3 regions of the Megamonas sp. Calf98-2 genome follow, and region 3 is predicted to be linked to each of the others. Evidence: riboswitches for the same ligand, from Rfam matches in the RefSeq annotation. Region 3 holds a riboswitch; each other region holds the start of a gene.
What was found. A riboswitch is a leader RNA that binds a small molecule or an ion and turns the genes downstream of it on or off. The one in region 3 is predicted to bind ZMP and ZTP.

Region 1: it holds a riboswitch for ZMP and ZTP, as region 3 does, so the genes downstream of both, BMX03_RS04190 (L-lactate MFS transporter) here and BMX03_RS08285 (phosphoribosylaminoimidazolecarboxamide formyltransferase) in region 3, are expected to answer to the same signal.
Region 2: it holds a riboswitch for ZMP and ZTP, as region 3 does, so the genes downstream of both, BMX03_RS04180 (formate--tetrahydrofolate ligase) here and BMX03_RS08285 (phosphoribosylaminoimidazolecarboxamide formyltransferase) in region 3, are expected to answer to the same signal.

The regions. Positions count from the first base shown of each region.
Region 1 covers NZ_FOCY01000009.1:64,578-67,879, reverse strand. Annotated here, with positions in the region: gene BMX03_RS04190 (L-lactate MFS transporter) at 302-1,543, opposite strand; ZMP/ZTP riboswitch at 1,631-1,716, opposite strand; gene BMX03_RS04185 (MFS transporter) at 1,923-3,107, shown strand; gene BMX03_RS04180 (formate--tetrahydrofolate ligase) at 3,179-3,302, opposite strand, start outside.
Region 2 covers NZ_FOCY01000009.1:56,769-64,178, reverse strand. Annotated here, with positions in the region: gene BMX03_RS04180 (formate--tetrahydrofolate ligase) at 1-1,148, opposite strand, end outside; ZMP/ZTP riboswitch at 1,264-1,349, opposite strand; gene folD (bifunctional methylenetetrahydrofolate dehydrogenase/methenyltetrahydrofolate cyclohydrolase FolD) at 1,383-2,249, opposite strand; gene BMX03_RS04170 (4-hydroxybenzoate octaprenyltransferase) at 2,267-3,115, opposite strand; gene BMX03_RS04165 (menaquinone biosynthesis decarboxylase) at 3,108-4,568, opposite strand; gene tatC (twin-arginine translocase subunit TatC) at 4,611-5,405, opposite strand; gene BMX03_RS04155 (twin-arginine translocase TatA/TatE family subunit) at 5,417-5,608, opposite strand; gene tatA (twin-arginine translocase TatA/TatE family subunit) at 5,690-6,019, opposite strand; gene BMX03_RS04145 (polyprenyl synthetase family protein) at 6,046-7,023, opposite strand; gene BMX03_RS04140 (MBL fold metallo-hydrolase) at 7,271-7,410, shown strand, end outside.
Region 3 covers NZ_FOCY01000025.1:1,835-11,509, forward strand. Annotated here, with positions in the region: gene BMX03_RS08275 (GntR family transcriptional regulator) at 1-144, shown strand, start outside; gene BMX03_RS08280 (hypothetical protein) at 176-574, opposite strand; gene BMX03_RS08285 (phosphoribosylaminoimidazolecarboxamide formyltransferase) at 700-1,875, opposite strand; ZMP/ZTP riboswitch at 1,917-1,995, opposite strand; gene pfkA (6-phosphofructokinase) at 2,145-3,113, shown strand; gene dhaL (dihydroxyacetone kinase subunit DhaL) at 3,184-3,813, opposite strand; gene BMX03_RS08300 (dihydroxyacetone kinase subunit DhaK) at 3,831-4,835, opposite strand; gene BMX03_RS08305 (class II aldolase/adducin family protein) at 4,859-5,548, opposite strand; gene BMX03_RS08310 (PTS galactitol transporter subunit IIC) at 5,590-6,939, opposite strand; gene BMX03_RS08315 (PTS sugar transporter subunit IIB) at 7,055-7,336, opposite strand; gene BMX03_RS08320 (PTS sugar transporter subunit IIA) at 7,353-7,814, opposite strand; gene BMX03_RS08325 (sigma 54-interacting transcriptional regulator) at 8,024-9,675, shown strand, end outside.

The sequences.
Region 1 (3,302 bases), on a different contig from region 3:
TATTATATAACTATTAAAAATATAATACAATAAAAAACAATGATATCGAATCATTGTTTTTTAGCGAGCTTATATCCCCATAAATAAATTTAGGGGCTTTACGCTCGCATTTGGTAAAATTGGTAGATAAAAATTCATGGAAGAGCTCAGACATAATAAATTAACCTTTCTATAAAAAACATATATTTTTTATTAATGAGATTTAACTATATTGATAGTTAATATTATTTTAGCACATAAATAAAGCCTAGTAGTTAGTTTAATTTTAACTACTAGGCTTTATTTAGAGTGAGTTTTTTTCTTAAGCAATAGTTTTGCTTGAAATGAGTTTTTCTTTTTTAGTTGTTTTTATTTTTAATATTATAGCTATGATGAAGCTGATAATAAATAAAAATGCGAATACATAGAGGCAAAGTGCATAACTTTGAGTTGTTTCACGAATAAAGGATAATAAAAGTGGTCCTGCAATACCAGCCATGCCCCAAGCTGTGAGAATTCTGCCATGAATAGCGCTTAATTGTTTTGTGCCAAATAAATCGCTTAAATAAGCTGGCATACAAGAGAAGCCACCACCATAGCAAGAAACAATGATTAAAACTAATAATTGGAAGAAAAAGGCTTCAGTTGTATTAGCGAGTGCATAGAAAGCAAAAATTTCAATCAAGAAAAATAAAATATAAGTATTTCTACGACCTATATAATCGGAAACGCTAGACCAAGCGATACGACCAAAACCGTTGATAAGTCCAATAACGCCAACCATGGAAGCAGCAGCAATTGGGCTCATATGAACTACTTCTTGAGCCATAGGAGAAGCTACAGCTAAAAGACCAATACCACAAGTAATATTAGTGAAGAATATCCACCAAAGCGCATAGAATTTCCAATCGCGAGTAGCTTCAGCTACGCTATATTGTTTTATTTCAACCATAGAATTAGAAGTTTTGACAGTTGTAGGTAAATATTTTTCTACGAATTCTTTTGGTGGAGGAGCGAGATATAAAGAAGAAGCGCCCATGATTAATATATAAGCACAGCCTAAAATGATGAAGTTAGTTACTAAGCCAAAATTGCTAACGAGAATTTGCATGATAGGGCCAGCAATTAAACTTGCAAAACCAAATCCCATGATAGCAAGACCTGTAGCAAATCCACGTCTTTTAGGGAAATATTTTACAAGAGTGGAAACAGGAGTGATATATCCAATACCAAGACCAATACCACCGATTACACCATAGCAGATGTAGAGTAAAATAAGGTTTTGTAGATGAAGAGCTAAAGCTGTACCAAACATACCAATACCAAAGAAGGCAGTGGCAGTAAGTCCACTAATACGAGGACCATTTTTTTCAACAAATGTTCCTAAAAAACCAGCGGATAAACCTAAAAATAAAATTGCAATAGAAAATGTCCATGTAGTTTCTTGAAGACTAAAGCCCATTTGAGCCATGATTGGCTTAGTGAGTACGCTCCAAGCATAAACACTACCAATACAAATATGAATACCAATTGCGGATAATGCGATAAGCCATCTGTTTTTCATTATATAATCTTCCTTTCGTAAAAATAAAAAATTATAAAATACAAGAAAACTTATGCCTAAAAACAAAAAGACCATCTAGGCAAAAATTTTCTTTGCCCAGACGGTCGACTTTTCTATAGCAATGCGGTTCATGTGGTTAATTCCACTAAAATCCGTCAGTTCCACAGTGCTTATTCAATTGATAGCTTTATTATAACAAATATTTAATCTATGTCAAGAATAAAATTAATTTCATTTATAAATAGTCAATATAGTCAAAATCGTGATTTTTGTAGTTTAAATGATGAATAATGGTTGTAAATACTAGATTTTTTCCTTTGAATAAGTATAATTTATGTTTAAATAAATTTGTATTTTAGAGAAGGTGAAGATTATCTTGATGGCACAAAAAACATATAATACTATGGCTGTTTTAAGTTTAATTTTATTGAGTTTCATTTTAGGAACGAGTGAATTTATAATTGTGGGTATTTTACCTGATATAGCAGAAGATATAAATTGTTCGTTGACTATGGCGGGTAATTTAATTTCAGTTTTTGCTTTTGCTTATGCAATAGGCACTCCGTTTATCACAGCAGCAGTTAGTGCTTATAACAGATATTATGTATTATTGATATTAGCAATAGGTTTTATCTTAGGAAATTTTTTATGTGCTTTAGCGAGTAATTATTATATTTTAGCATTAGCTAGAATTATAACTGCGATAATTTCAGGAACAATATTATCTATTTCGATGACATTTGCTTCTGAAATAGCGACTGTTCAATATCAACCAAAAGTCATCAGTTGGATTTTTGCAGGTTTTAGTATAGCCTCTGTTTTTGGTGTGCCTATAGGTACGATTATTTGTCAAATATTTAGTTGGCAAATGACTTTTATATTATTATCTGTAGTTAGTATATGTATTTTATTGATGTTGTGGCATTATTTACCAAATGTAGGTAGTGGACAAAAAACAAATTTATGTAATCAATTTATTTTATTGAAAAGTATGCGTATAAATTATGGTATGCTTATTGTAATTTGTGGTGCTGCTGGAAGTTATGTATTTTATACATATTTGACACCGATTTTACAACAATATATACAAATTCCTATTTCCATGACAAGTTTAGTATTGAGCTTATTTGGTATTAGTACGATTATCAGTAATTTACTTTCAGGAAGAATAGCTAGTTTAGGTGGCATGAAGAAAATGCCAATGGTATATTTCTTACAAGCTCTATGTTTACTTGCACTTATTTTTACTAGTTATCATTTAGTTTTAGGTTTGATAAATATTTTACTCATGGGTGTGATAATGTATTTACAAAATTCACCAGCACAATTGCATTTTTTGAAGACAGCCACAAGAGAAAAACCAGAAGCTATAACTTTAGCTTCTGCATTAAATCCTGTATCTTTTAATACAGGTATAGCACTAGGTTCAGCTTGTGGTGGAATAATCATAAATTTTGTGCCTATGCCTTTTGTTGGTTTAGGTGGTGCGATTTTTGCCATTATCGCCATGATTATTAATCTTAGATTGTTAAAAAATATGACTAAATTTAATAAAAGAGGATAAAATAAACCCCAAAAGTTAATTTAAACAAACTTTTGGGGTTTTGATTTTTAATTAATAATTAACGTAGAAAATTAGAATAAGCCAGTAATTTTTCCGTTAATATCGATATCCATATTTTCAGCAGCAGGTTTTTTAGGAAGACCAGGCATTGTTAAGATATTACCTGTTAAGGCTACGATAAAGCCTGCGCCAGCA
Region 2 (7,410 bases), on a different contig from region 3:
GGGAATGCATTTATAGCTACAACAATTGGTAAACCGAATTTTTGAATGTTTTCAATATGTTTAGCAAGGTTAGTCATACCTTTTTTGAGTGCTTCGATATTTTCAGTAGCAAGTTCAGTTTTTGCAAGTCCACCATGCATTTTTAAAGCGCGAATAGTAGCAACAATTACTACTGCATCAGGTTTAAATCCAGTGAAACGACATTTGATATCAAGGAATTTTTCAGCACCAAGGTCAGCACCGAAACCTGCTTCAGTAATAGTATAATCAGCCATTTTTAAAGCGTATTTAGTAGCCATTACACTATTGCAACCATGAGCGATATTGGCAAAAGGGCCACCATGGATAAGAGCAGGAGTGCCTTCAAGAGTTTGTACAAGGTTTGGTTTAATTGCATCTTTGAATAATAAAGTTAAAGCACCTGTTACATTTAATTCTTCAGCGCGAACAGGACGACCGCTTCTAGTGTAACCAATGATGATATTGCCAAGACGTTTTTTCATATCTTCAAGGTCAGAAGTCAAGCATAAAATAGCCATCATTTCAGATGCAACAGTGATATCAAAACCAGTTTCGCGTGGTACGCCATGAGCTTTACCACCTAAACCACAGATGATATTGCGAAGAGCACGGTCATTTAAATCGACAACGCGTTTCCAAGTGATGCGACGAACATCTAAATCAAGAGCATTGCCCTGTTGGATATGGTTATCGATAACAGCAGCAAGTAAATTGTGAGCAGATGTTATAGCGTGGAAATCGCCAGTGAAATGAAGATTGATATCTTCCATTGGCACTACTTGAGCATAACCACCGCCAGCGGCACCGCCTTTCATACCAAAGCATGGACCTAAGGAAGGTTCACGAAGAGCGATTGCAGTTTTTTTGCCAAGTTTATGAAGAGCATCGCCAAGACCAATGCTAGTAGTTGTTTTACCTTCACCAGCAGGAGTTGGATTAATTGCTGTTACAAGAATAAGTTTACCATTTTCTTTTTGTTGGAGAGTTGTGTTCCAATAGTTTAAAGAAATTTTAGCTTTATATTTTCCGTATAATTCAAGTTCATCTTCTGGAATTTCAAGATGTTGAGCAATTTTACCAATAGGTTCCATAATAGCTTCTTGAGCAATTTGCACGTCTGTTTTCATGTGGTTTAGTACCTCCAATAATTAAACTAATTTGATAGTATTATATATTTTGGAAAAAGGCAATATAAATTTTGCCAAACATATGCTTAGGCATAAAAAAACGCCTGAGCATATATTATTATGCCCAGACGGTCGACTTTTTGATAATAGTACAGTTCATGTGGTTAATTCCACTAAAATCCGTCAGTTCCATACTATTTATGAAATTATGCTTTTATTATAACAAAGGCAAATTTATTTAGCAAGTTGTAATTTTGCAGCATTGATAGTATTTTGCATGAGCATAGCTATAGTGAGAAGACCTACGCCACCTGGAACAGGTGTGATAGCACCAGCTACTTCTACAGCATTATCAAAATCTACATCACCAACTAATTTTTTAGGTGCAATGCGGTTGATACCAACATCAATTACAGTAGCACCAGGTTTTATCATATCAGCAGTGATAAAATGAGGTCTGCCCACAGCTGCCACTAAAATATCAGCAGAACGACAAATTTCTTTGAGGTTGTGAGTATGTGAATGACAAATAGTAACTGTAGCATTTTGAGCGAGTAATAATTGTCCCATAGGTTTACCCACAATATTACTGCGACCAACGATAACAGCATGTGCACCATCTATATTGATTTTAGCGGATTGAAGCATTTTTAAACAACCATATGGAGTACAAGGTATCATACCATCGTCTTGTCCAATCATCAATTTACCAACATTAACAGGGTGGAAGCCATCAACATCTTTTAATGGGCAAATAGCATTTAAAATATCTGCTTCTTCTTTAGCAATAGCTTCTGGAAGTGGTAATTGAACTAAAATACCATGAATTTCTTGGCGATAATTTAATTCATCAATTTTGGCGATGAGTTGTTCTTTTGTTGTATCAGCAGGCATGCTTATAACTTCAGAATAGATACCAACTTCTTCGCAAGTGCGATGTTTATTATTTACGTAAACTTTAGAAGCTGGATTTTCACCAACGATAATTACAGCAAGACCAGGAGTGATATTATATTGTTCTTTTAAAGCTAAAACTTGTTTTTTTGCTTCTTCTTTAAATTCACTAGCAAATATTTTTCCGGATAAAATTTGTGCACTCAAAAATAACACCTTCTTTATTAACTTAAAATATCGATTAATGTAAATACAAAAATGACAATAGAAACAATGCCATTGCGCATGAAATAAACTTGAGTTAAACGACTGAAATCATATGGAGTGATAAGGCTATGTTGATAAATTAATGTCAAGATAGCTATTAATACACCAATATAATAGATAAAGGATAAATCAAAATAGATTCCAGCACCGATAAAACATAAAATAGAAATAAAATGGAAAAAAGCTGCTATTTTATGAGCATTAGCTACACCAAATTGTGTTGCCATAGAATGAAGTTTATGGTCTAAATCAAATTGGCGGTCTTGGCTACCGTAAATTACATCAAAACTACCAATCCATAAACAAACGCCACCACTTAATAAAATAATACCAAATGGCAATTCACCTGTAACAGCGATATATCCACCAGCAGGTGCCATGGCTAAAGCTACACCTAAAAAATAATGACAAAGAAAAGTAAATCTTTTCGTATATGGATAAAATAATAAGAAAAATAAACAAATTGGTGTTAATTTTAGACAAATAGGAGCTAGCTGACTAGCAGAATATAAAAATATACAAAGACTGACGATGATGAGGATAATTACTTCAATAGGTTTAATTGCTCCAGTAACTAATGGACGCTTGGACATGCGATTTTGTTGTTTATCAAATTTCAAATCGACAAGATTATCCATAGCTAAAGCAGAGCTTCTAGCCCCTATCATTGCAAGTGTTACCCATAAAAAATCGTGAAAAGTAGGGATACCCTTTGCCGCAAGGAATAATCCCATATAAGCAAAGGGTAGGGCAAATACAGAATGATGAAGAGCTATATTATTAATATGAGCAGATAATTTACTCAAGACCGAGTTCCTGCCATTTTGCATCTACAAGTTTTTTAATATCGTCAGACATGTTAATTTCATCAGGCCATTCACGAGTATGTCCTTCTTCTGGCCATGTTTTTGTAGCATCAATACCTATTTTTGTACCCCATTTTGCCATTGGTGAGGAGTGGTCTAAGGCGTCAAGTGGACCCTCAACCATTACAATATCATGTTTAGCATCAATATTGTTGAAAACACGCCACCAAACTTCTTTTTCTTTTTGAACGTCAACATGTTCATCAACGACAATGATCATTTTGGTGAACATCATTTGTCCCATACCCCAAATAGCATGCATTACTTTTTTAGCTTGTTGTGGATATGTTTTTTTGATGGATACCATTACGCAATCATGGAATACACCTTCAAGAGGGAAATTGATATCGCGAATTTCAGGTAAAGTCTGTTGTAATAATGGTAAGAAAATACGTTCTGTAGCTTTAGCTAAGAAGCAATCTTCCATTGGAGGTTTACCAACGATAGTAGCAGAATAAATAGGATTTTTGCGATGTGTTATACAAGTGATGTGGAATACTGGATAATCATCAGCTAATGAATAATAACCTGTATGGTCGCCGAAAGGACCTTCACGGCGAGTTTCACCGATATTTACATATCCTTCAAGTACGATTTCACTGCAAGCTGGTACTTCAACATCAACAGTTTTACATTTTACCATTTCTACAGATTTTTTACGTAAAAAGCCTGCAAATACCATTTCATCGATATCACGAGGAAGTGGAGCAGTAGCAGCATATGTGATTACTGGGTCTGTACCAATAGCGACAGCAACTTCAATTTTATCTTTGCCCATTTCTTGATAAGCGCGATAGTTGCTAGCACCATCTTTATGAAGATGCCAGTGCATACCAGTTGTTTGACCATCATATTTTTGTAAACGATACATACCAACATTGCGTTTACCTGTTTTTGGATTGCGAGTGAATACAAGTGGTAAAGTGATGAATGGACCACCATCTTGAGGCCAACATTTCAAAATAGGGAATTTATCTAAAGTAGGATTATCTGTGATAACTACTTCTTGGCAAGGTGCTTTTTTTACATATTTAGGGAAATTAATAGCACGTTTTGCAGTTGGAATGATGTGGATTAAATCCATTTTATTTTGAAGGGAAATATAAGGTAATCTTAAGATTTCACGAAGTTCATTAGGAATTTCTTCGATGTCATTTACACCAAAAGCAAGTGCCAAGCGTTCCATGCTACCAAAAGCATTCATAAGTACAGGCATATCGTAGCCTTTTACATTTTCAAATAATAAAGCTACATTTTTTTTGCCTTCCATTTTGGAAACGCGGTCAGTGATTTCAGTGATTTCTAAATTACAATCAACAGGAGTTTTGATGCGTTTGAGCATACCACGAGACTCCAAAGCGTTGATGAATTCTCTTAAATCATAAAAAGCCAAAAAAATCGCTCCTTTATATTTATATTGCGTAAGTGATTAACATTATTTTTTCATAGCAAAACGAACTATGACATAACTTATTTCATAAAGTAAAATCATAGGTATAGCAATCATAGATTGGGAAAAAACATCTGGTGTTGGGGAAATAATAGCACCAACAACAAAAGTTAAAAAGATTACAATGCGTTGTTGTTTTGCTAAGAATTTTGAAGAAATAATACCTACTTTGGCTAATAATATAATGGCTAAAGGCATTTCAAAGATAAAGCCGAATGGCAATAAAAAGGCAATGACAAAGTCAAAATATTGTTTTAGCGAAAACATAGGTTGAAGTTCTTCAGTGCTAAAGCCCATTAAGAATTTTATCCCAGCGGGCATGACAAAGAAAAAGGAAAAGGCTAAACCAGCTAAAAATAAAATTAGCGAAATAGGCACGATAACGGAGATTAAATATCTTTCCATACCGATTAAGGCAGGTAAAACAAATCGCCATATTTGATATAAAACTATAGGTAGAGCAAGTAAAAATCCGACAAATACAGCAACTTTAATATAAGTAAAAAATGCCTCTGCTGGTTGCATATAATAAAGCTTTCCAGCAGGGCCTGTTAAGATGTGCATTATGTCTTCAATAAAATAATAAGCAACACAGCTACCAATACCTATAGCGATTAGTGAACGAATAAGGCGTTTTCTAAGCTCAGTAAGGTGAGCAATAATGGACATACTGCCATTATTTGTAGTTGTCTGCTCGTTAACTTCAGTTGTTGGTAGATTTTCTGAAGTTGAAGCAGTAACAGTATTAGCAGAAGTATGTTCGTTCATATCTTGAGACATAAATTGCTACCTCACTTTTTATCTTTTTTTTCGTCTTCATTTTTAGCATCAATAGTTTTTGTATTATCTTCTGTAGAAGCAGAACGGAATTCGCGAAGACTTTTGCCTACAGCTTTACCGATTTCTGGCAATTTACCAGGACCAAATACAACTAAAGCGATAACCAAGATTAATACAAGTTCAGGAATACCAATACTATACATTTAAATCACCTTCACTTTTATTTTTATTTTTAGTACTAAATAAAGAATATAATTTAAAAAGTAGTTGTCAATTATTATAGATTATTTAGTAGTTTTTTCAGATTCAACTGGAGTTTTAGGTGTTGTTGTTTCTGTTTTTGCAGTAGTAGTATTTTTTTCTGTAGCAGTTTCTTGCATGAAGACAGGAGCTACAGATGGTTGTTCTGGGTTAGCTGGATTAGGTGGTGTAGGAGTTATAGAAGCGTTATTAGTAGTATTATTAACGGAATTTGATAATTCAGAAGTGGCTTTTTTAAATTCTTGTAAGCCTTTACCTACAGCACGACCAATTTCAGGCAATTTGCCAGGACCAAATACTACAAGACCAATGATTAAAATAAGGATAAGTTCAGGAAAACCAATACCAAACATTTAAGTCACCTCAGTAAAAATTTATTTTAATAATCACGGCTACCAATAAAATCAGCTATTTCAATGAAAGATGTTCTAACTGACTGTGGTAAGCTATCAGGTAGAATATTTTTGGCGCGATTTAAAAATTCTGTAACAGTTTGTCTTGCAAAATCAATACTGTTGGAATTTTTTACGATATTAATAGCACGATTTAATTCTTCTAAGCTCATTTGACGATTTTCGATGATATTTTTTAACTCTTCGCTATTTTCGCCATGCTTATAGGCATGAATTACAGGAAGAGTGATTACACCTTGCAAAATATCGTTTCCAGCAGGTTTGCCGATTTTTTTAGAGTCAGAGGTTAAATCTAAAATATCATCAACTATTTGGAATGCCATGCCGATACAATAACCGTATTCACGGAGAGCATCAATTTCTTTTGCTGATAATTTAGCAACAATTGCACCGATTTCACAGCTAGTAGCAATAAAATTGGCTGTTTTTTTGGCAATGCGTTCATAATAAATATCAATAGAGTCTGGAATTGTATAACCAAAATGGTTTTGTAAGATTTCGCCTTCGCTTAAATCACAGACAATAGTTGCTAAGCGCTCAGAAATTCGCGTGCCATAATCATTTTTAGCAATGGCTGCAAATGCTTTAGCAAATAGATAGTCGCCAGTAAGTACGGCTATATTATTTCCCCATTTTGCATTGGCAGTAGCAGAACCACGGCGAGTAGCTGCATTATCTAAAACATCATCATGAACAAGAGAAGCTGTATGAATCATTTCTAGTGCCATAGCAAGAGGCATTACATAATCTTTATCTAAATTAGGATTACTCTTTGTCGCCAGAAGATATAAGGCGGGTCGAATACGTTTTCCGCCAGAGCTTATAAGATGATTTCCAATATCAGTTATAAGGTCAACAGGAGATGTAACGGTCTCATGTAATAAATTTTCTAGCGATGATAAATCTTTCTTAATAATGAAGAACATTTTATTTTTTGTTAACAAATTATATCACCTGCATATTTCGAATTACTAACTTAATTAAGTTTACTACAAAATAGACATGTTAGTAAATAATAAATTATTATTATATGGCTTTCTTTAATGATAAATAAAAAGTAACAGACTGGGTTATGTATTATTATAGGTAAGTATTTGTATACATAGATGAAATGTAGGAAATAAACCCAGAGTTTATTCTTTTGTGCTATAATAAATACTAACAACTATTATGTTAATAGAGGTGCTAGCTATGAGAAAATTAATCTTATTAGGAACAGGCAATGCTATGGTTACAAAATGTTTTAATACATGTTTTGCCTTAAATATAGATGATGAATATTTTTTAGTTGATGCTGGTGGCGGAAATGGAATTTTAGCTCAATTAGAAAA
Region 3 (9,675 bases):
ATTATGGAAAATGCTCCATTATTATATATAACAACGGTTGCATATAATCAAAATGATATTCCATTTGAATATTCATTGGCATCTTATCGAGCAGATATGTATAAAATGAATGTAGATTTATATAAAGATAAGTATTATAAATAAAAAAATGGCACTAACACAGTTAGTGCCATTTTTATAATCCTGTCCCTATAGAAATAAGACGATAATAATCTTTTTCTTTAATAAGTTGCATATAATTTGATTTATTAATAATCCAATTATTTTCTTGTTTAGTCCCATTACCAGGCAACCAAAAATCGTCATCACCTGACTGAATAGAAAATACTACAGAATATATAGTTGGTTCATTAGATACACTATATACAGAGATATCTTTATAATCAAAGATTTTACCATTAGCAAAAAGACTTTTATTTTTATGATAAGATAGTTCTTGTTTGACAATAGTATAAACAATTTCTTTATCAGTCATGTGGATAGTTTCTTTTATTGGTAATGTATCTGGATAAGATGTAATTGGTGAATGACTAGAATAATATAAATTTAGACTAATAAGTGTAAGTAAAATCAAATATATTTTTAATGAGTTTGTTTTTTTATATAATTTAAGAAAAAATATACAAAAAATACTTATTAAAATTAAAATACATATTGAATAAAAAAGATTAATATTCATTATAATTCTATTTATAGAAATTAATGATGGAATAAACGAATTCCAACGAATGCCATTGCCATATTGTATTTATCACAAGTTTCAATAACATTATCATCACGAATAGAACCACCGCTTTGAGCGACAAATTCTACGCCGGATTTATGAGCACGTTCAATGTTATCACCGAATGGGAAGAATGCATCAGAGCCAAGAGCTACGCCTTTTACCTGAGCGAGCCAAGCATCTTTTTCTTCTTTAGTGAATACTGGAGGTTTTTCAGTGAATACGCGTTTCCAATCGTCGCCACCGAGTAAATCCATATATTCATCAGAGATATATACATCAATTGCATTATCGCGGTCTGGACGGCGAACATCTGGTTTAAATGGTAAGTTTAATACTTGAGGTGCTTGACGTAAATGCCAGATATCTGCTTTATTACCAGCAAGACGAGTGCAATGTACACGGGATTGCTGACCAGCACCGATACCGATAGCCTGTCCGTCTTTAGCATAGCATACGGAATTGGATTGAGTGTATTTCAATGTGATTAAAGCGATAAGTAAATCACGTTTTGCTTCATCTGTGATATTTTTATTTTTTGTAGGAATGTTATTGAATAATTCTTCAGTGATTTTAATATCATTGCGTTTTTGTTCAAAAGTAACGCCAAAAACTTCTTTTGTTTCAAGTTCAGGTGCTTTGTAATCAGGGTTCATCTGAATTACAAGATAGTTACCTTTACGTTTTGTTTTTAAGATTTCTAAAGCTTCAGCACTGTAAGATGGAGCAATAACACCATCGGATACTTCACGGGCTAAGAAACGAGCTGTAGCAGCATCACATTCATCGGAAAGTGCAGCAAAATCTCCATAAGAAGACATGCGGTCAGCACCACGAGCGCGAATATATGCTGTAGCCATAGGTGTGAGTTCGATACCTTCAACGAAATACATTTTTTTCAATGTTTCAGATAAAGGAACAGCAACAGCTGCACCAGCAGGGCTTACATGTTTAAAAGATGCAGCAGATGGAAGACCTGTAGCTTCTCTTAATTCACGAACTAATTGCCAACTGTTAAAGGCATCTAAAAGATTAATATAACCTGGACGTCCATTTAAAACTGTGAATGGTAAATCTTGTCCATCTTTCATAAAAACGCGAGCAGGTTTTTGATTAGGGTTACATCCGTATTTTAATTCCATAGAATTCATTTACGATATTCCTCCTGTAAAATAAATATAATACTATTAGATTTTGTTGCCCAGACGGTCGGCTGTATAAATCTGTGCTTCATGTGGTTAATTCCACTTCCGTCAGTTACACAGATTGTTAACTAAAATTTATCATTTTAGAGTATGAGTTGTCAAGCTAAGCAATAATATTTGGAGATTTTGTTTTTTTAGGGATTTTTACAAGGATATTAGTTATTATTTAGCGAATAAAATATATAAATGCTTTTAATTTTTGAGGAGGTTTTTTTATGTCAGTAGAAAATATTGCTGTATTGACAAGTGGTACAGATGCACCAGGAATGAATGCGGCTATTAGAGCTGTAGTGAGAACTGCGATTAATAATAACGTGCGTATATGGGGCGTTTATGATGGATATAGAGGCTTAGTTGATGATAATATGGAAGAATTAACTTCTATATCTGTAGCCGATATTATTCAGCGTGGTGGTACTTTCTTGGGTACAAGTTTTTGTAAGCGTTTCCGTACAAAAGAAGGTCGTCAATTAGCTTATGAAAATCTAAAAAAACATAATATTGATGCTTTGATTGTTATCGGTGGTGATGGTAGCTTACGTGGAGCAGAAGAATTTGAACGTGAAACAGGATTTTCTGTAATTGGTATTCCAGCTACTATTGAAAATGATATTTGGGGAACAGATTATGCTATTGGTACAGATACTGCTGTAAATACTATTTTACAGGCAATCAACGAAATTCGTGATACTGCAAAAGCACATCGTCGTACATTTATTATTGAAGTAATGGGCAATAAATGTGGTTGGCTTGCTACATATTCAGCCGTTGCTGGTGGCGGAAATATGGTTATAGTACCAGAAGAAGAATTTGATAAGGAAAAAATTATCAATAAAGTACAAAAATTACATGATGGTGGTAAATCTTATTTAGTAATTTTGGCTTCTGAAGGTACTGGCAATATGCAAGAGTTAGTAAAAGAATTAGAAGCTAGAACAGGAATTTCCACACGCTTGACTGTTTTAGGTTTAGTTCAACGTGGTGGTTCACCAACAGCTAATGACCGTGTATTTGCAAGTGTATTAGGCGAACAAGCAACACTTGCAGCTGTTTCTGGACTTCATAATATTGTTTTTGGTATGCAACGTGGAAATATTGTTTGCATTGATTTACGTGATGCAATCACTAATAAAAAAGAATACCCAGAAGATTTAAGACATTTAGCAGAAGTGATTTCTTTATAATAAGAAAAATAAGAAAGTCTAGAAATAACTTATATAAGTTATTTCTAGACTTTTTTTAGAAGAAAAGGTTTTAAAATGATTTAGCAATACCACGGAAAATATACATAACAGCAGTAGCTCCAGGATCTTGCTTGCCTATAGATTGTTCATTATAATAAGCAGCTCTACCATGAACAGATTTTAAAGTTTTTGTTTTTTCTACACCTTCTATTGATGCTTGATATGCAGCTTGTTGAGCTTCAGCTAATGTTTTATTTTCAGATAATGATTGTTCTAAGGCATTAATTGCTGGAGCTAAAGCATCTAGCATAGTTTTATCACCGATTTTACTACCACCACGTTGCATAACACCATCAACAGCAGCTTTGCCCATTTCTACTAAATCTGTTAGATTTAATTCAGATTTGCCTTTGGCTTTTGGTGCAGATTTTACGAAACAAGTAGAAATTAATGTTCCCATAGTGGAAGGAACTACAGAATTCATTTTCATTCCTAATTTCATCATTAATTTCCCCATATCAGTTTCTTCTAGTATATCAATTTCTTGATAAATTGCTTCAAATCCTTTGCACATAGTAAGACCTAAATCTCCATCGCCCATAGCACCATCAAGAGCAATTAATTCATCTTTGGCATCTTGCATAGACTCCAAAATATTACCAAGAATTTCCTTTAATTTGAGTTTATTAATAGTTTCCATAAGAAAATCCTCCTTTATTAATGATTTTGTTCAAAAAATGGAGAATAGCAAGGAGCATCAATCATTTCTTTTAATTCATCATCTAATTTTAATAAAGATATAGACATTCCTGCCATTTCAAGAGAAGTAGCATATTCACCAATATATTTACGATGTATAGAAATATTTTTGTCAGATAAGATTTGATAAAGTTTACGATAAGCAAGATATAATTCTTCTTTTGGTGTACCACCTAGACCATTTACTAAAACAGCAACTTCACAACCATCTTCAAATGGTAGATCTTCAAGGATTTTTTCCATAATATTACTAACAACATCATCAATTTTCATTAATTTAGTACGATGAATACCTGGTTCCCCATGTATACCCATACCGATTTCCATTTCATCTTCAGCAATACTGAAAGTAGCTTTACCAGCTTCTGGAACAATACAAGGTGTAAGAGCAACGCCCATTGTTCTTGTATTATCAACAGTTTTTTGAGCTATACGAGCAACTTCGTCTAAGTTATACATTTTTTCGGCAGCTGCACCAGCACATTTATAGGCAAATACTAAACCTGCAACTCCACGACGTTTATTTTCACTACCCTTAGGTGCAGAAGCAATATCATCGGTTACTAATACTTCTTTTACAGGAATGTCTTCCATTTCATCTAAATCAGAAGCCATACCAAAATTCATAATATCGCCACCATAGCGACCATATAAATGTAATACACCAGCACCAGAATTAATAGCTTTATCAACTTCATGCATAGCTTCTGCGCTTGGAGAAGCAAATACATTACCAACAGTTACTCCGTCAGCAAGACCATAACCAACATATCCTAAAAATACTGGGAGATGACCAGAACCACCACCAGTAGCAATAGCTACTTTTCCTTCTTTTTTTTCGTCTGCACGAACTAAACAGTGCCAACTATTATTTACCATTTTTAAGGATTCTGGATGAGCTAAGACAATTCCTTCTATTGTTTCACGAGCAAAGTCTTCTGGTTTATTAATTAATTTTTTCATAATATATCCTCCTTATTATAGTTTTATTTTGAAGATGTTCTAGTTAATGAATCCAATAGTTTAATTTCTTTAGGATATTCCCATTTTTGAAGTTCACTATCTGATACATAAGGAGGTTCATTACCATTGTTAATAACAAGAGTATGATAATAAATTTCAGCTAATTCTTCTACATAACTAGCTTTTAAGAGAGCTTCTTTTAAATCTTTATCAATAGCGATTACACCATGTGCTTGCATTAAAGCAACATCTGATTTTTCTAAAGCTTTTACAGTGTTAATAGCTAGTTCTGGTGTTCCTGGTCTACCAAAATCAGCAACAGGAACAATTCCTTCTTTACAACCAAGACCTAAGATTTCATAAACAACGGCAGGTAAAGGTTTTTTTAGAACAGCAAAAGCAGTAGCATATTTTGAATGAGTATGAGCTACGGCATTGATATCAGGATGTTGTTTATATACTTCCAAATGCATTAAACTTTCACTAGTCGGTCTACGTTGAGCAGTTTCTGCTTCAATAACATTAGCATCTAGATCTATAACAACAACATCATGATAGGTCATTTCTTCTCTATCCATTCCAGTAGGAGTAATACATACATATCCTGTTTTAGGATCACGAACGCTAAAATTACCAGATCTATGTTTACATAAACCACTTCTATCAGCTTGAAGAGCATATTTTACAACTTGTTTTTTTAATTCTTCTAACATATTTATATAACCTTTCAAAATTAATATTTTAAGTAATTTATTTATTTAGCACTATCTTGAGTATTGCTTTTTTTCATGCTTAGGAAATACCAAGCAAATAAAATAGCAAAGATAATAATTCCAATAATACCAGTTAAATCGCCATTAAATGCATGTACGATAGACCATCTAAACTCAGGAGCTTCAACTTGCATCCAAGATATGAATTGACCTGCTTCGGCATGAAGTGTATTAGTATCAGCAGCCATCTTTGTAATTTGTGGTGCAAACTGAGTAGCAGCAATTAAATAAGATGGAGTAGCAATAATAGAAATTAAAAACATGCGAACAAGATTTTTTCTAGCAATAATCATAGCTGGTGGTGTTAAAACAACGTTGATAATAGAAGCTAGTGGAATTAATGTATTTAAACCTAATTGACTTAAAACAACAGCAAGAATTAATTCAATAGGAACCAATACAATAGCAATAACCCAGACTTCAGAACAGCCAGCCATAAATGGCCAATCTAAACCAACATAAAAATCACGGCCTTTGAATTTACTTTTCATAAAGGCACCAGCAGCGTCAGCAATAGGGGCAAGTGCTTGCATGAAAAGTTTTGCTACCATTGGGAATAAAATCATTGCAGTTGCAACAGACATTGCTGTAATTAAAATTTCTTTAATAGCATAACCACCTAAAAATGCGATTAATCCACCAACAATGAATCCCATTACACTATTTTCACCAAATATACCAATACGTTTTTTTAATTCATTAGCATCAATGTTAACTTTATTGATACCAGGAATAAAATCTAGAATGCGATTAATTAAAAATAAAATAGGACCTTGTAAAAACATTGGATGAGTACAAGTAACACCAGGAATTTTAGTAGCTTCATAACATCTTTTTTGAATTAAATCACCACTAATTAATTCTAAGATTATTTGAATTGCGCCAGCAATAAAACCGAAGGCAATATTTCCAGTAATATAAGCAACTAAAGTAGCAGTTAATATTTTTCCCCAGACATTCCATAAATCGACATTTAAACAATTTGTTAATTTTAAAGCAAGCATAACTAAGTTAATACCAATTTGTAGAGGAAACATAAAAAGAGCAAATGGCCATGCCCAAGCAATAGCAGCTATTGGGGACCAACCAACATCAATAGCAGTTAGTTCTAATCCAGTACGTTCTACGAGCGCTTGAGCGGCAGGACTAATACTACTAAACATAAAGCCTAAAACAACATTCATACCAGTAAAAGCAATACCTAATGTAAGACCTGCCATAATAGCTTTTTTTAATTTCATCTTTACACATAAACCAAGTATAATCATTATTATAGGTAAAAATATAGCGGCTCCAAGGCCAAGAATATAATTTAATATATCATTAAACATACAGTTTTCCTCCTTTGATTGTAGTTTTGTAATGAATTATTTTTATGTTATAATAGTCGTGCAATATATATTTTTTTGGACTCTATGGTGTTTTATATCATAGAGTCCGCTTTTTTTATGCTTCAATTAATTCTTTTAATTTTTCAAATTCTTCGTCCATACCTACACCTGTTAAGAATGGAATACCTTTAATAGTTGGAACATCCCATTCATCAGCATTGTCAGAAACAATTGAAACATAAATGTCACACTGATCAATAATACTTTCTAAAGATTTAATATCTACAGCTTCAACAGAAACATCTAATCCTTCATCTTCACACATAGATTGAATTTTAGAAGCAACTGTTTGACTTGTTGCAACACCAGAACCGCAAGCTACAAAAATTCTTTTCATGATAATCAAACTCCTTTTAATTTAAAACTTTATTTAATTTATCTATAATTTCTTTGGCTTGAGTAGAATTATATAGATCAATAAGTTTATCTTCTTGAGAAAATATAGACATTAACTTACTTAATATTTCTAAATGTCCTTTAGGATCTGTAACTGCTAACATAAAAATTAATTTTGCTGGAACAGTATTAGAACTATTACCCATTTCATGAAAATCAATAGGATTTTCTAGAGTAGCTACTAAAATAGCAGGTTTTATTACATGTTCTGGATACGTATGAGGCATAGCAATATTAATACCAGGTGTTTTTAATCCAGTAGGAAATTGTTTTTCCCTTTCTAAAATAGCAGAAGTATAACTTTCTTTTACATAACCTTTTTTATATAAAATATGAGATAATTCTTCGATCAAATTTTTAAAGTTAGTAGTTTTATAATTTAAAAATATTAAATCTTCATGTAACATAGAAGTAGACATAACAAGCACCTCCTTAAAATATATTTTTGTAATATTTATAATGCAATTTTTGTGCCAACTTAATGTATATTAAAAATGTATATTAATAATATATAAAGATAAAAAAATATATACACAAATTATAATTTTTATGCTAGTGTATATATTATAAAATGAATAGTGTATATATTATCTTTTTTATAAAAATTCTAATAAATAAGGAGTATAAGATGAGTCAAGCAAATGATATTTTAGATTTTATAAAACGCAATTGTAAGGTTGAGGTTTTTATAAAGGGTTTAAAAGATGGTAAAAATTTAGGTATAACAGCATTAGAGATACAAAATGAATATGGTATTTTACGTAATAATGCTAGTAGTATATTAAATCTATTGTGTAAGAATGGTAAATTAGTAAAAATTAATAGTAGACCAGTTACATTTATAGATAAAGAAATATTAAATGAAATGAATAAAAAATATAATGTACCAATAAAAAATATATATACTTTTAATGAATTAAGGGAATATATATTAAATACATCTATAAATGATCCATTTGAAATGTTATTAGGATATAATAGTAGTTTACTATCACAAGTTAGACAGGCAAAAGCAGCAATTGTATATCCGCCTAAAGGATTACATACGCTATTATTAGGGGAAAGTGGAGTAGGGAAAACAACATTTGCTCAAGCTATGCATGCATATGGATTGTTGATGAATAATAAAGAAAATAAAGATTATCCTTTTGTAACCTTTAATTGTGCAGATTATTTTAATAATCCTCAGTTATTATTATCGCAGTTGTTCGGACATGTGAAAGGTGCATTTACTGGTGCTGATACAGATAAAATAGGATTAGTAGAAAAAGCTAATGGAGGAATTTTATTTTTAGATGAAGTACATAGATTACCACCAGATGGACAAGAAATGTTATTTTATCTTATGGACAAAGGTGAATATAATAGATTAGGAGATGGAAGTAAAAGAAAAAGTAATGTTTTAATAATAGCAGCAACTACAGAAGATCCATCTACTACATTATTAAATACATTTATTAGACGTGTTCCAGTAAATATAATTTTACCAAGATATAAAGATAAACCTATAGCGGAAAAAATAGAACTTATAGAACAATTTTTCCGTTTTGAAGCAATAAATTTACAACAAGAAATATTAATAGCACCAGAAGTTTTAAAAGCTTTAGCATTATTTGATTTCATTGGAGGTAATATTGGACAATTAAGGTCAGAAATAAAGCTTTTATGTGCAAATGCTTTTTTACAATATTTACAAAATAATCAACGAATATATGTTGGATATCAAATGTTAAATAAAGAAATTAGAGATGTATTATTGAATTATTTAAAGTTAGATAAATCAATTACAAGTTATTTAAATATGTTTTCTGAAGATATAGTTATTAGACCTAATAGTAAAAATATAGAATATGAAGAAACAAATGATATATATGAAATTATAACTAAGAAATTAGATAGTTTAAAACAAAAGGGAGTAGCGCTAGAAAATATAACAGATGTATTAAAAACTGATATTGATAATTATTTATGTAGTGTAAGTAAACATTTTAACAATACAAATTCTAATTTAAATAATCTTTATAAATTAGTATCTAAAGATATTGTATTAGCAACAATGCAGTTTATAGAATACGCAAGAGAAAAATTACAAGTTAATTTTTCTAATCATTTTTTATTTAGTTTATCATTACATATTCAAGAATTAATAAAGAGAGTAGAAGAGAATAATGTAAGTAGTAATCAACATTTATTTAAGATAAAAAAAGAACATCCAGAAGAATTTAGTGTAGCAAATGATTTAGTGAAAAAAATTAGTAATAAATTTGGAATAATTGTTCC